2 linked regions of the Streptomyces collinus genome follow. The protein of the gene in region 2 interacts with the protein of the main gene of each other region in a pairwise test. Links are inferred from orthologs where the notes say so. Each region holds a gene or a part of one and is shown on either strand. Other genes may lie near its edges. The genes, in order: paaC and RFN52_RS30000.

Region 1 (7,038 bases), 5.9 Mb from region 2 along the record:
GCAGACCGGGCGCCAGCTCGGCGAGCCGGGCCGTCAGACCCGCCAGGTCGCGGGTGGCGGTGGTCATCGCTCTCCAGCTCCCGACGTACCGGCCTCGACCGCGTTCGCCCAGGCCTGAAGGCCCTCGTCGACGCCCGCCTCGTCGATCACGAGGGCCGGGATCATACGGACGACCTGGTTCGAGGCGCCGCACAGCAGCAGGAGCAGGCCCTCGTCGATCGCGGCGCGCTGCACGCGGGCGGCGGTCTCGGAGTCGGGGCTGCCGTCCTCGGTGACGAACTCGGTGGCGAGCATGAGGCCGAGGCCGCGGACGTCGCCGATGCCCGGGGTCCGGTCGGCCACGGCCTCCAGCCCCTGGCGGAGCCGCTTGCCCATGGCTTCCGCGTTCTCGACGAGCTTCTCGTCGCGTACGACGTCGAGCGTCGCGCAGGCGGCGGCGCAGGCGACGGCGTTGGCGCCGTACGTGCCGCCCTGCGAGCCGGGCCACGCCTTGGTCATCAGTTCCTCGGAGGCGGCGATGCCGGAGAGGGGGAAGCCGCTGGCCAGGCCCTTTGCGGTGACGAGGATGTCGGGGGTGACGCCGAAGTGGTCGTGGCCCCAGAAGCGGCCGGTGCGGCCGACTCCGGTCTGCACCTCGTCGAGGATCAGCAGGAAGCCGTGCCGGTCCGCCCGCTCGCGCAGGCCTTCCAGGAAGGCGCGGTTCGCGGGGACGTAGCCGCCCTCGCCGAGGACCGGCTCGACGATGATCGCTGCCGTGTCGGCGGGCGAGGAGATCGTCTGGAGGGTGTAGTCGAGTTCCTTCAGGGCGAAGCGGGTGGCGGTCTCCTCGTCCCAGCCGTACCGGAAGGCCGTCGGGAACGGAGTGACGACCACGCCGCTCATCAGCGGCGAGAACCCGGACCGGAAGCGGATGCCGGAGGTGGTCATGGAGGCGGCGGCGACCGTACGGCCGTGGAAGCCTCCGTGGCAGACGATGACGTTCGGCCTTCCGGTGGCCTGGCGGGCCAGCCGCAGCGCCGCCTCGACGGCCTCGCTGCCGGAGTTGGTGAAGAACAGGCTGTCCAGGCCGGCCGGCAGTACCTCACCCAGCTTGTCGACCAGGCGGCGCAGCGGCTGGTGCATGACGGTCGTGTACTGGCCGTGGATCAGCGTGCCCACCTGCTCCTGCGCCGCCGCCACGACCTTGGGGTGGCAGTGCCCGGTGCTGGTGACGCCGATACCGGCGGTGAAATCGAGGTAGCGGCGGCCGTCCTCACCGTAGAGGTGGACGCCCTCGCCCCGGGCCGCCACGACGGGCGTGGCCTGGCGAAGGTGCGGCGACAGTGCGGTCATGGTGTCTCCCGGCCGTACGACGAGGTCTGGTTGCTTGGCTCAGCTCCGGTCCGAGCATCCAAGCCGCCGCGAAGGGTGACAACGCGTGATCTGTCCAGCCCGAACCCGTTGTTCGGACGTTGTGTCAACCGGCGGTCCCCCCGGGCCCCGTCTGTCCCTCCCGTGGACAGCTCTTGCGCAGGTCAGCCCGGCTTGTCAGAGTGACCGGGCACGCAGGGAGGCCCCGTGACCGTTCACCCCCCGCCGGCCGGCCGTGACTCCGCCCCGGCCGGTCGCGCTCCGACTCTGGCGGACGTCCTCGCCCTGCCGGTCCTGGCCGCCGGACAGCCCCAGGTCGTGACGGGCCTGACCGAGCTGGACCGGCCGGTGCGCTGGGTGCACATCACCGAGCTGACGGACCCGGCCTCCTTCCTCAAGGGCGGCGAGCTGGTCCTGACGACGGGCATGCCGCTGCCCGAGGACGCCGCGGGCGTCCGCCGCTACGTCGACGAACTCGCCGACGTGGGGGCGGCCGCCCTGGTCATCGAACTCGTACGCCGCTACCACCGGCCGCCCGACGCCCTCGTGCAGGCGTGCCGGGCCCGGGGGCTGCCTCTGGTCACCCTCGCCCGGGACGTCAACTTCCTGGAGGTCACGCAGGTCGTGCACGCGCTGATCCTCGGCAACCAGGCCGACGCGATGCGGCGGACGCAGCGGATCCACGAGGCGTTCACGGCTCTGACGTTGCGCGGGGCGGGGCCGGAGGACGTGGTGCGCGCGGCGGCGGAGATGAGCGGCCGGACGGTCGTGCTGGAGAACCTGGTGCACCAGGCGCTGATCTGCGAGCCCTCGGGGAGCACGGTGGAGCAGGCGCTCGGGGACTGGGAGCAGCGCTCCCGGGCGGCCGGGCCGGGCGACCACACCGGGGTGGGCGGCCCGGAGGGCTGGCTCACCGCGCCCGTCTCCTACCAGGGCGAACGCTGGGGGCGACTGGCCATGCTGCCCGCCGACGGGCCGGTTTTCGGTCCGGAGCACGTCACCGTCCTGGAGCGGACGGCGATGGCCCTGACCGTGGCCCGGCTCATCCACTCCACGCCGTGGGAGCACACGGCCCACCGCAACGCCCTGCGCGAGCTGGCGGAGCAGCGCCACCACTCCGCCGAGGACGTCCGGGCCCGCTGCGCCGCGCTGGGACTGCCCACGGAGGCCGGTGTCTTCCTGGCCGTCCTCGTGGACCTGGGATCCGGAGGGGCGGGCGCCGAGCCGGAGACCCGGCTGCACCGGGAGCTGAGGTCGGCCGGGGTCCCGGCCCTGGTCGGCGAACTGTCCCCCCACCGCCTCGGCGTCCTGCTGGCCCTGCGGCCCGCCCAGCCCTGGCGGCCCGTGGCCGAACGCCTCAGCCGCACCGCGCTGGCGCTGACGCCGGAGGCGATCGTCGGCGTGGGCTCGGAGGTGGCGGATCTCGCCGACAGCGCACGCTCGTTCCGGGAGGCGGCCCGGGTCATAGAGGCCACCCCGCCCGGCCAGCCCCTCCCCGCGGACCGTTCCTTCCACGAGCTGCCGGACATCGGCCTGCGCCGGCTGCTGTACGCGCTGCGCGAGGACACCCGCATCCAGGACTACACGGAGCGCCGGCTGGGCCGGCTCATCGACCACGACACCCGGCACGGCACCGACCTGCTGGCCACCCTGGGCCACTACCTCGACGCCGCCGGCAACAAGACCACGGCGGCCCGACGCGGCGGCCTGTCCAGGGAGACCCTGTACCAGCGGCTGCGCACCGTCGAACGCCTCCTCGACACCGACCTCGAATCCGGCGAGCGCCGCACCGAACTCCACGTGGCCCTCACGGTGTTGCGGGTCCTGCGCGCCGGTCAGGAGCGGTGAGGAGGCGAGACTCAGGTGTCGAAGTCCACCGTCAACGCCTCGGACACCGGGAACGTCTGGCACGTGAGGACGTAGCCCGCGTCGACCTCGGACGGTTCGAGGGCGAAGTTGCGGCGCATGTCGGCCTTGCCGTCGGTGACCAGGGCACGGCAGGTGCCGCAGACACCGCCCTTGCAGGCGAAGGGCAGGTCGGGGCGGGTCTGTTGGGCCCCTTCCAGGAGGGTGCGGTCGCGGGGCAGGGGGGAGGTGGTGGAGCGGCCGTCGAGGGTGACGGTGACCTGGCTGACCGGGCCGGTGGGGCCGGTCTCGGCGTGGTGGACCTCGCGGACGGGTTCGTCGTCGGCGTAGAAGAGCTCCTGGTGGACGCGGTCGGCGGGTACGCCGAGGCCGGTGAGGACCTCCTGGGCGGCACGGACCATGCCGTGCGGGCCGCACAGCCACCAGTGGTCGGCGGAGTCCACGTCGACCAGGGCGTCGACGAGGGCGGAGAGCCGTTCGGCGTCGAGACGGCCGGAGAGCACCTCGGCCTCGCGGGGCTCGCGGGACAGGACGTGGGCGAGCTGGAACCGCGTCGGGTAGAGGTCCTTCAGGTCGGCGAGTTCGTCGGCGAACATCACGGTGCCAGTGCGGCGGTTGCCGTAGAGGAGGGTGACGCGCGAGCGGGAGTCGGCGGCCAGGACGGACTCGGCGATGGAGACCATGGGGGTGATGCCGGAGCCGGCGGCGATCAGGACGTGGTGGCCGTGGGTGGTGAGGTCGGGAGTGAAGGCACCGGTGGGCGCCATCACCTCGACGGTGTCGCCGGGGCGTACGTCGTGCACCAGCCAGGAGGAGAACAGGCCGCCCGGCACCACGCGGACGCCGATGCGCGGTGCCGTGCCGGCGGGGGCGCAGATCGAGTAGGAGCGGCGCTCGTCCCGGCCGTCGATGTCGCGGCGCAGGGTGAGGGACTGGCCGGGCGCGAAGGTGAACTCCTCGGCCAGCTCGGCCGGGATGTCGAAGCTGACGGCTGCCGCGTCCTCGCACAGCGGCTGCACGGCGGCGATCCGCAGGGGGTGGAAGACCGGACGTCGGCGGGCACGTGCGCGTGCCGCCGGGGCGGGGGCCGGCTCCATCAGGTCCTCCATCAGATCTCCTTGACGTACTCGAACGGCTCGCGGCAGGCGAGGCAGCGCCACAGGGACTTGCAGGACGTGGCGCCGAAGCGGGAGGTCTCCTCGGTGTCGGGGTGACCGCAGCGGGGGCAGGGCACGGAGCGGCGGGTCGGCGACAGCACGAGCGGGACCGGGCCGGCGGCGCGCGCGGGCGCGGCGCCGGGCGGGGCGATGCCGTGCTCGGCGAGCTTGCGCCGGCCGTGCGCCGTGATCCAGTCGCTGCTCCAGGGCGGGTGGAGGACCGTGCGGATCTCCACGCGTTCGTACCCCGCCTCGCGCAGCCGGGCGGCGACGCCGGCGCGCATCTCCGCCATCGCCGGGCAGCCCGAGTAGGTCGGGGTGAGGCTCGCGACCACCGTGCCGTCCGGGGTCAGGCTCACCTCGCGCAGCACGCCGAGGTCGGCCAGGGTGAGCATGGGCAGTTCGGGGTCGGGCACCTGCTCGGCGATGCGCCGGGCCCGTCGCTCGTCCAGGAGTGCCGTCACCATGTCGCCTCCGGGTGGGCGCGGGCCACACCCTGCAACTCGGCGAGCAGCGGGGCGAGATGCTCGGTGTGCTCCCCGGTGCGGCCCGAGCCGGGCAGCGGGCGGTAGACCGGCATGGGCAGCCCGGCGGCCTCGGTGACCTGGCGCAGCACGGTGACGACCTCGTCCCGGACGTCGTACGCCGTGAACAGCTCGCCCAGGTAGGGCGCGACCTGCTCCTGCGCCCTGCGCATCCGCCGGTGCGACTCCTCGGTCCCGTCCCCCAGACGCACGGCCCACTCGGCCGCGTACTGGCGGTGGTAGGTCAGCTCCTTCACGCCCTTGGCGGCGATGGCCGCGAGCACCGGGTCACGGTGTGCGGTGAGCCGCTCGAAGTGCGCGAGGCGCCAGCTGGCGAGCACCAGCAGCCGCACGATGGAGAACGCGAAGTCGCCGTTGGGCAGTTCGGCCAGGCGTACGTTGCGGAAGTCGCCGGCGTCGCGGAAGTAGGCGAAGGCGTCCTCGTCACGGCCGGTGCCGTCGGCCTGCCCCGCGCGGGAGTAGAGCAGGCGGGCCTGGCCGAGCAGGTCGAGTCCGATGTTGGCGAGCGCCACCTCCTCCTCCAGCTCGGGGGCGCGGGTGGTCCACTCGGCGAGCCGCTGGGCGCAGACCAGGGCGTCGTCGGCCAAGGTGACGCAGAGGGCGGCCAGTTCAAGGGCGTCCACGTCGTCGGGCACGGTGGTGTCCACGCCGTGCAGGGGGTCCTCGAAGCCGGTGCCGTAGGCCCAGCGGGTGTCGTCGTCATGCCCCTCGGCGAGGGTCATGTAGACGTGGTCGTCGCTCATGCCCTGTCCTTCAGATGTGGGGGACGTCTTCGGGGATGTCGTAGAAGGTCGGGTGCCGGTAGACCTTGTCGGCGCTGGGCTCGAAGAACGGGTCCTTCTCGTCGCGGGTGGAGGCGGCGATGTGCTCCGAGCGCACGACCCAGATCGAGACGCCCTCGTTGCGCCGGGTGTACAGGTCGCGGGCGTGGGTGAGGGCCATGCGGTCGTCGGCGGCGTGCAGCGATCCCACATGAACGTGGTTCAGGCCGCGCTTGCGGCGTACGAACACCTCGTACAGCGGCCAGTCCTGCTTGTCGGCGGTCATGCCACCGCTCCCTTCCGCTCGCGGGCCGCCTGCTTGGCGGCGTGGGCGGTGGCCGCCTCGCGCACCCAGGTGCCCTCCTCGTGGGCCGTGCGGCGCCGTTCCATCCGCTGGTCGTTGCACGGGCCGTCGCCCTTGATGACCCGCATCAGCTCGTCCCAGTCGGGCGTGCCGAAGTCGTGGTGGCCCCGCTCCTCGTTCCAGCGCAGCTCCGGGTCGGGGAGCGTCACGCCGAGCTTCTCGGCCTGCGGGACGGTCATGTCGACGAAGCGCCGGCGCAGTTCGTCGTTGCTGTGCCGTTTGATCTTCCAGGCCATGGACTGCGCGGAGTTGGGCGAGGCGTCGTCGGGCGGGCCGAACATCATCAGCGACGGCCACCACCAGCGGTTCACGGCGTCCTGCACCATCTCGCGCTGCTCCGGGGTGCCGCGCATCATCGTCATCAGCAGCTCGTAGCCCTGCCGCTGGTGGAAGGACTCCTCCTTGCAGATCCGCACCATGGCGCGCGCGTAGGGCCCGTAGGAGGAGCGGCACAGCGGCACCTGGTTGCAGATCGCGGCGCCGTCCACGAACCAGCCGATCACGCCGACGTCCGCGAAGCTCAGCGTCGGGTAGTTGAAGATCGACGAGTACTTCTGGCGGCCCTCGATGAGGCGCTCGGTCAGGTCCGCGCGGTCGGCGCCCAGCGTCTCCGCCGCCGAATAGAGGTAGAGCCCGTGCCCGGCCTCGTCCTGGACCTTGGCGAACAGAATGGCCTTGCGGCGCAGCGACGGCGCGCGGGTGATCCACTCGCCCTCCGGCTGCATGCCGATGATCTCCGAGTGCGCGTGCTGCGCGATCTGCCGGATCAGTGTCTTCCGGTAGCCCTCCGGCATCCAGTCGCGCGGCTCGATCCGCTGGTCCCGCGCGATCGTCCCGTCGAAGTGCTGCTGGAGATCCGGCTCGGCGCCGTCCGTCCCCGCAGGGCTGGAGCGTGTCGTATCCATCCGTCCCACTTCCCAACCGACCATTCGTTCGGTCCATCGTAGGACACGTCGGCGCGCCTTGGTAAGACCCCTTGGGGAAGCCCTGGACCC
Region 2 (7,264 bases):
CCACGGGACGGGCTCACCGGCCGGGAGACGGAAGTGGTGCTCCTCATCGCCGAGGGGCTGAGCAACCCGGAGATCGCCCGGAGGCTGCACCTCTCCACGGCGACCGTGAAGTCTCACAGCAACAACCTCTTCACCAAGACCGGGATCAAGGACCGTGCGCAGGCGGTGCGTTACGCCTACGGAAAGGGACTTGTGCGGCTACCAGCAGGTTAGTCACCTGATGGGGTGAAGTGTGCGGGGAAGAAGAGTCGGGGATCTTCCCGTTCTGTCCATCCTTGGGCATGCAGCCAAGCAAGGGCCGTCTCCGCGGCGGTGGGGCCGGCCAGGAGAACCGGGTCGAGCCTCTCGACGGTCATGATCCGTTCCCGGCCGAGGAGGCCGGACAGCTCAGGTACGACGATCCCTGGTACGACGCCCTCGCCTCCGGCTGGGGCGAGTCGTCCGGCGACGGGGCGCAAGCTCAACCGATGGTTCCATCGGCACGGACGGAGGGCGCCACGGGGGCCGCGGCGGCCGACGTGTACCTGGAAGTGCAGCGCAGTGCGGCCTTTCAGGAGGTGCGGCGGCGGTACCGGAAGTTCGTGGTGCCGGCGTCCGTGGCGTTCTTCGCCTGGTACGTGGGCTACGTCGTGACAGCCACGACGGCGCCTGAGCTGATGGAGCGGCCCGTGGCGGGAGCGTTGAACGTCGCGATGGTGGCGGGGCTCGGGCAGTTCCTGTCCACCTTCCTTCTCACCTGGGCCTTCGCGCGGCACGCGCGGCTGCGCAGGGACCGAGCCGCCCTCGAACTGCGGTGGGACACACAGGAACTGACGCGTGGCATGAGCGGTGGTGGGTCGTGACGGAAGAACATCAGACGCTTGCGCTGCTGCTTTTCAGCGCGTTCGTCGCTGTCACGCTGGGGATCACCACCTGGGTCAGCCGCAACCGGCGTGGCTCGGCGGAGGAGTTCTACGCGGGCGGGCGGCTCTTCTCCCCCATGGAGAATGGTTTTGCCATCGCCGGTGACTACATGTCGGCCGCTTCCTTCCTCGGGGTCACCGGGCTCATCGCGCTGTTCGGCTATGACGGGCTGCTGTATGTCGTGGGCTTCCTCGTGGCGTGGCTGGTGGTGCTGTTCCTGGTCGCCGAACTGGTCCGCAACTGCGGCCGGTTCACGCTCGCCGACGTCGTGGCGGCCCGGATGAGGGAACGCCCGGTCCGGATCGCGGCGGGAACCTCCTCGGTCACGGTGTCCGTTCTGTACCTGGTGGCGCAGATGGTCGGCGCGGGGAGCCTGGTGGCGCTGCTGCTCGGGGGCACGAGCGACGCGGCCCGTGCCTGGACCGTCATCGGTGTGGGCGCACTGATGGTGATCTACGTGTCGTTGGGAGGGATGCGCGCGACCACGTGGATCCAGATCGTCAAGGCCGTTCTGCTGCTCGGCGGCACCATCGCGCTGACGGTGCTCGTCCTGATGCGCTTCCACGGCGACCTGAACCGGCTGTTGCTCACGGCAGCCGAGCGCAGTGGGCACGGCGGGGCGTTTCTGGCGCCGGGACTGAAGTACGGCGGGGACTGGACCGCCCGCTTCGACTTCATCAGCCTGGGGCTGGCTCTGGTGCTGGGCACGGCAGGGCTGCCGCACATCCTGTCCCGCTTCTACACCGTGCCCACCGCGCGCGCCGCGCGCCGCTCGGTCGTCTGGGCCGTCGGTCTCATCGGCGGCTTCTACCTGATGACGATCGTGCTCGGATTCGGTGCGGCCGCCATCCTGGGGCCGGATGCGGTCCGTGCTTCGAACGCGGCCGGGAACACGGCGGTTCCGCTGCTGGCGCTCGATCTCGGCGGTGGTGCGGGATCCACCGGCGGGACGGTTCTCTTCGCGATCGTCGCCGCGGTCGCCTTCGCCACGATCCTCGCCGTGGTCGCCGGCATCACACTCGCCTCCTCGGCGTCCGTGGCCCACGACCTGTACGCGTCCCTGCGGCGCCGGGGCGGGAAGCCGCGCAGCGAGGTGGCGGTGGCCCGCGTCGCGGCCGTCGGGGTCGGTGCGGTGGCGATCGCGCTCGGTCTGCTGGCGCGGGATCTCAACGTGGCGTTCCTGGTGGGCCTGGCGTTCGCCGTCGCCGCGTCGGCGAACCTGCCGGTGCTGCTCTACTCGCTGTTCTGGCGCGGCTTCACCACACGGGGTGCCGTGTGGGCGGTCTACGGCGGTCTGGTCCCGGCGGTGGTGCTCGTGGTGCTGTCACCGGTGGTCTCGGGCAGCCCCGACTCGCTGTTCCCGGGCATCGACCTCCAGTACTTCCCCCTGCAGAACCCGGGTCTGGTCTCGATCCCCCTCGGCTTTCTCGCGGGCTGGCTGGGCACGGTCACCTCGGCGGAGGGCCCGGACGAGGTCAAGCATGCGGAGACAGAGGTGCGGTCGCTGACGGGTGCGGGAGCGGCGTAGCTGCGGCTGCCATCGCTGCCACGGTCGGTGCGCGGCCATCGCCAGGCCGTGGAAACGCGGCGGGCTGTCGCCTCAGCCGCGGGTCGCCCACACATAGCGGTGTTCCGGGCGGCCCGCGTCGCCGTACTTGAGGGTCAGCCTGGCCCGTCCCGTGCGTTCCAGGAGCTTCAGGTAGCGCTGGGCGGTCTGGCGGCTCACTCCGGTCCGCTCGGCGATCTCCTGGGCGGACAAGGGTCCGTCCGCGTGCATCAGGCATTGGCGGACCAGCTCCGCGGTGGTGGGGGAGTGGCCTTTGGGCAGATCGGGCTCCGACGACGCCGACAGGGCCCCGAAGATGCGGTCCACCTCGGCCTGTTCCGCCTCTCCACCGCCGTCCAGGGTGCGGCGCAGCTCCGCGTAGGCCTCCAGCTTGGCGCGCAGGCCGGCGAAGGCGAACGGCTTGACCAGGTACTGCAGTGCGCCGTGCCGCATCGCCGCCTGCACGGTGGAGACGTCCCGGGCCGCCGTCACCATGATCACGTCGGTCTGATCGCCGCGCCGCCGCATCTCCTGGACGACCGCGAGTCCCGTCGCGTCCGGCAGGTAGTGGTCCAGGAGCACCAGGTCCAGCCGGGGCAGTGTCTCCAGCCGGTGCAGCGCCTCCGCGGCGCTGTGGGCCTCTCCGGCGACGTGGAAGCCCGGTACCTTCTCGACGTAGGCGGCGTTGACCCGGGCGACTCTCATGTCGTCGTCCACGACCAGGACTTCGATCATCACGACCCCTCCTCGGCCGTCTGCGGTGCGGACGGCACGGTCGATACGGCCGGTTCGGGACCCGGCCCGGCCAGCGCCTCGGGCAGGACGACGGTGAACTCCGCGCCTCCGCCGTGCGCCTCGCCGACCGTAGCGCTGCCACCCTGCCGCTCCGCCAGCCTGCGCACCAGGGAGAGTCCGATGCCCCGCTCGCGGTGGGCGGGCGGCGTCTTCGTGGACCATCCCGTGGTGAAGATCAACTCCCGGTGCTCCGGCGGGATTCCCGGCCCGGTGTCGCGGACCCTGAGGATCGCCGTACGCCCCTCGGCGCGCACTTCGACCTCCACGCGCGCGTGCGGTTTGCCGGCGACGGCGTCGAGGGCGTTGTCCACCAGGTTCCCCACGACGGTGACGAGCCCCTGCGGGTCGACCAGCCGGTCGGGCAGCCGGGTCCGGTCCGACACCCCCAGGGCGACGCCCCGCTCGGCCGCGACGGTCGCCTTGCCGACCAGCAGGGCGGCGAGCAGCGGGTCCTCGATCCGCTCGGTGACCTGCTCGGCGGTGGCCCGGTGGTCACCGACGACCTCGCCGACGAAGTCGACAGCGTCGTCGTACATCTCCAGTTCGAGCAGCCCCAGAAGTGTGTGCATGCGGTTGGCGTGCTCGTGGTCCTGGGCGCGCAGGGCGTCGATCAGACCGCGGGTGGAGTCCAGCTCGCGGCCCAGCTGCTCCAGCTCGGTGCGGTCGCGCAGGGTGGCCACGGCGCCGCCGTCGTCGGTGGGCATGCGGTTGGCGACCAGCACCCGCTGGCCGCGCACGGTGAGCAGATCCGTGCCGGTGACGCGTCCGGCCAGCACGTCGGCCGTGCGGCCCGCGCCGAGCGCCTCGTCGGGTGAGCGGCCCACGACCGCTTCCCCGATGCCCAGCAGGCGCTGCGCCTCGTCGTTCACCAGACGGATGCGGCCGGTGCGGTCCAGGGCGACGACCCCCTCGCGGATGCCGTGCAGCATCGCCTCGCGTTCCGACAGGAGCGCCGCGATGTCCGAGAAGGCCAGATCCCTGGTCTGCCGGTGGACCCGCCGGGAGATGAGCCATGCCGCCAGCGCGCCTACGGCCAGGGCGCCGCCGGCGTACGCGAGCAGTCCCGGGATCGCGTGGATCAGCCGGGCCCGGACGCTGTCGTAGGCGATGCCGACCGAGACCGCGCCGATGACGGTGCCGTCGCTGTCGCGCAGCGGCACCTTGCCCCGGGCGGAGCGGCCCAGGGTGCCGCTGTCGATCTCCATGACCTCCTTACCGGCCAGGGCCTGGCCGGGGTCGGTCGAGACGATGCCGCCGATCTGTTGCGGGTCCGTGTGCGACCAGCGCACGCCCCGCCAGTCCATCACCACGATGTACTCGGCCTGGGTGGCCTTGCGGATCCGCTCCGCCTCCCGCTGCACCGGGCCGTCCGGCGAGGGCGGCGTGTCCCGCAGGTCCTTCGCGAGATCCGGCAGCTGTGCGGTCGTCTGCGCGATCGCGAGCGCGCGGCGCATGGCCTGGTCGTCGAGCTGGTTGCTGAGGGGCGCGAGGAACAATCCGGTCGCGAGCACCGCGACTCCCGCGGCGATCGCCACCTGCATCAGCAGCACCTGCGAGAACACCCGCCGGGGCAGGCCGAGGCGCAGGCGGCGTGCGGAGGGAGTGGGGCTCATAGCCAAGACCGTACGTGCGCACGGCCGCCGGCCCTAGACGGGTGTGGCGTGGATCTCCAGATCAATGTGTACAGATGCGGCATCAACGTGTGTCCGAGGCGAGCCGGACGGTCAGCTGGCCAGTGAGGTTGTCATCCTCACCTCGCGCACCGCCACCACGTCCATGCGTGCGGGGGTACCGAGCACGGACGCCCCGCAGCTCTCGGGGCGGGCCGGCAGGGCCGCGCCCTGGGCCACGTCGACCTGCCAGTGGCGTCCGTCGGCGTGGGCGACGGTCACCTCCCAGCGCGGGGCCGCGCCGGACGTCCGGACGACACTCAGAGCCTGAGCGCCGTACTCGCCGACCCTGGTGCGCACGGCGAGCTCGGCGGCCTGACCGGGCCGGTCCCATGCCGAGCTGCCCCGGCACCCCTCCACGACGATCCGCCCCTCACGGGCGCCGTGCAGGACCTCCTTGAGGGAATGGGCCTCGGCCCGGCCGTACGCGTATCCGTACGGCAGCACGAGCACGGTGGGGGAGAAGCGGTGACCACCCAGATGGGTGACCTCCCAGACGCCCTCGACCCCGGAGGTCGCCAGCTCGGCCGCGAGCGGCCGGCCCAGGAGGGCACAGCAGCGGTCGCGCTTGCCGTTGGTGCAGACGAGGGCGAGCGGGTCACCGTCGTGGGGCCGGCCGCCGAGCAGCGCGCCGAACGATTGGTGGTCGCCCCTGCCGAGTGCGGCGAAGTCGAGGCCGAGCAGCTCCCCGGGGTCCGAGGTCGAGGCGCTGTGCAGCCAGACATTGCCCGGGACGACGTGCGCGGCGTACACCCGGCGAGCTGCGGGCACACGGCGGTCCGCGTGACGCCCCGGGCGGCGGATGAGCGCGATCCGCACGCCCGTGTCCTTGGCGGCCGCCTCCAGGGCACGCCCCAGGGCGGGGTCCAGGTGGCTCGAAGTGAGCGCCTTGGCACCCCACGGACCGGGCTGTTCCAGCAACAGCCAGGTCCTCGCGGTGGCCGCGGTTCCCGAAACGGGCTCGGCGAAGTCCCGGGAGACGCTTGAGCACGTACTCACAGAGGTGAGCCTAACCTGACTTCCTCCACGGCGACTTTCGGGGCAGGCCGACGCTACTCCGGCAGTGGCTGCGGCGGTTTCGGACCTGCGTAGAGACCGCTCGGTCGCATCCGCAGCGGGCGCTCGCCGTACTCCTCCAGGGCATGGGCGATCCAGCCCGCCGTCCGGGCCACGGCGAAGATCGTCTCGCCCGCGCTCGGGGCCATGCCGCAGGACGCGGTGAGCACGGCCAGGGCCAGGTCCACGTTGGCGTGCAGCGGGGCGTGACGCGCGGTCGTCTCGACGATGTCGCGGGCCGCGAGGAGAGCGGGCTCCGCGCGCGGGATCTGTTCCAGGAGGGCGAACAGGGCACGCGCGCGTGGGTCCTCACCGGGGTAGAGCCGGTGTCCGAGGCCCGGGATGCGGCGGCCGGCGCGCAGTTCGTCCGCGATCACGGGTGCCGCGTCGCCCTGGTCGAGCACGTCCTGCAGCAGCCGGTGGGCGAGCCCGCTGGCCGCGCCGTGCAGCGGGCCCTCGATCACGCCCAGCCCGGCGGAGACCGCGGCGTAGGCGTGGGCACGGGCGGACGCGGCGACGCGCACCGCGAGCGTGGAGGCGGCCAGGTCGTGGTCGACGAGGAGGGCGAGGGCGGCGTCCAGGGCGCGCAGGGAGGCCTCGTCGGGGTCCTTGTGCACCGACAGCCGGGACCACAGGCGGTGGGCCAGGGGGCCCTCGTCGCGGCGCCGGTGGCCCGCCGGGGGCAGAGCGGCCACGAGCGTGGGGATGAGGGTGCGCGCGGTACCGAGTACGGCGCCCTCGGAGAGGTCGAACCGCAGGGGATCGGTGGTCGCGGCGGCGATCGTCGCGACCCTCAACAGGTCGGCGGGAGCGGCGTGCTCGGGCAGGGCGTCGACGGCGCGGCGGGCGACGGCGACGGAAGCGGAGGGTGCGGTGAACGTGCTGCCCGGGAGCATCCGGCCCGTCCACAGCCACTCGGCGACCTCCTCGTAGGTGTGCCGTGTGGCCAGTTCGACCGCGTCGACCCCGCGGAAGAAGTAGCGGTCGCTCTCGATGAGCGTGATGCGGGTGCGGACGGACAGCTCGCTGCCGGAACCGGAAGTGCCGACGCTCTCCCGCCTGTTGCGCCGGGCGAGGGCTTCGACCTCCGCGGCGTCGAAGGTGCTGCCCCGGCCGCCGCTCACCCGACGGCTGCTGAGCTGGCCGCGGCTCACGTACGCGTACACGGTCTCCGGCTTCACGCCGAGCAGCTCGGCGGCCTCCTTGGTGCTCAGCCGCCGTTCCGCGTCCTGGGGGGCGGGTTCTCGATCGCGCATGGGGGTCACCGTATCCGTGCAGCGGACCATTGACTGTT

Evidence for each region.
Region 1: the proteins of RFN52_RS30000 (region 2) and paaC interact in binary tests that used the Escherichia coli proteins (3 or more experiments, as listed by UniProt). The link is inferred for Streptomyces collinus from one-to-one orthologs.

Annotation. Positions count from the first base shown.
Region 1 is NZ_CP133771.1:700,663-707,700, forward strand. Bases 3,748-6,520 are described here. They hold paaC (1,2-phenylacetyl-CoA epoxidase subunit PaaC), read right to left. Parts: upstream 5,662-6,520; coding sequence 4,834-5,661; downstream 3,748-4,833. Other genes in these bases: paaE (1,2-phenylacetyl-CoA epoxidase subunit PaaE), read right to left, coding at 3,748-4,325; paaD (1,2-phenylacetyl-CoA epoxidase subunit PaaD), read right to left, coding at 4,325-4,840; paaB (1,2-phenylacetyl-CoA epoxidase subunit PaaB), read right to left, coding at 5,672-5,965; paaA (1,2-phenylacetyl-CoA epoxidase subunit PaaA), read right to left, coding at 5,962-6,520. Also shown: RFN52_RS03165 (FAD-binding and (Fe-S)-binding domain-containing protein), read right to left, coding at 1-67; RFN52_RS03170 (aspartate aminotransferase family protein), read right to left, coding at 64-1,332; RFN52_RS03175 (PucR family transcriptional regulator), read left to right, coding at 1,558-3,198; more of paaE, read right to left, coding at 3,210-3,747; more of paaA, read right to left, coding at 6,521-6,948. UniProt on the Escherichia coli protein: Component of 1,2-phenylacetyl-CoA epoxidase multicomponent enzyme system which catalyzes the reduction of phenylacetyl-CoA (PA-CoA) to form 1,2-epoxyphenylacetyl-CoA. The subunit C may be essential for structural integrity of the alpha subunit.
Region 2 is NZ_CP133771.1:6,573,430-6,580,693, forward strand. What follows is about bases 1,345-4,343. They hold RFN52_RS30000 (response regulator), read right to left. Parts: upstream 3,185-4,343; coding sequence 2,504-3,184; downstream 1,345-2,503. Other genes in these bases: RFN52_RS29995 (monocarboxylic acid transporter), read left to right, coding at 1,345-2,431; RFN52_RS30005 (ATP-binding protein), read right to left, coding at 3,184-4,343. In the rest of the region: RFN52_RS29990 (DUF485 domain-containing protein), read left to right, coding at 282-842; more of RFN52_RS29995, read left to right, coding at 839-1,344; more of RFN52_RS30005, read right to left, coding at 4,344-4,857; RFN52_RS30010 (ferredoxin family protein), read right to left, coding at 4,969-5,913; RFN52_RS30015 (citrate synthase), read right to left, coding at 5,967-7,226. UniProt on the Escherichia coli protein: Member of the two-component regulatory system DpiA/DpiB, which is essential for expression of citrate-specific fermentation genes and genes involved in plasmid inheritance.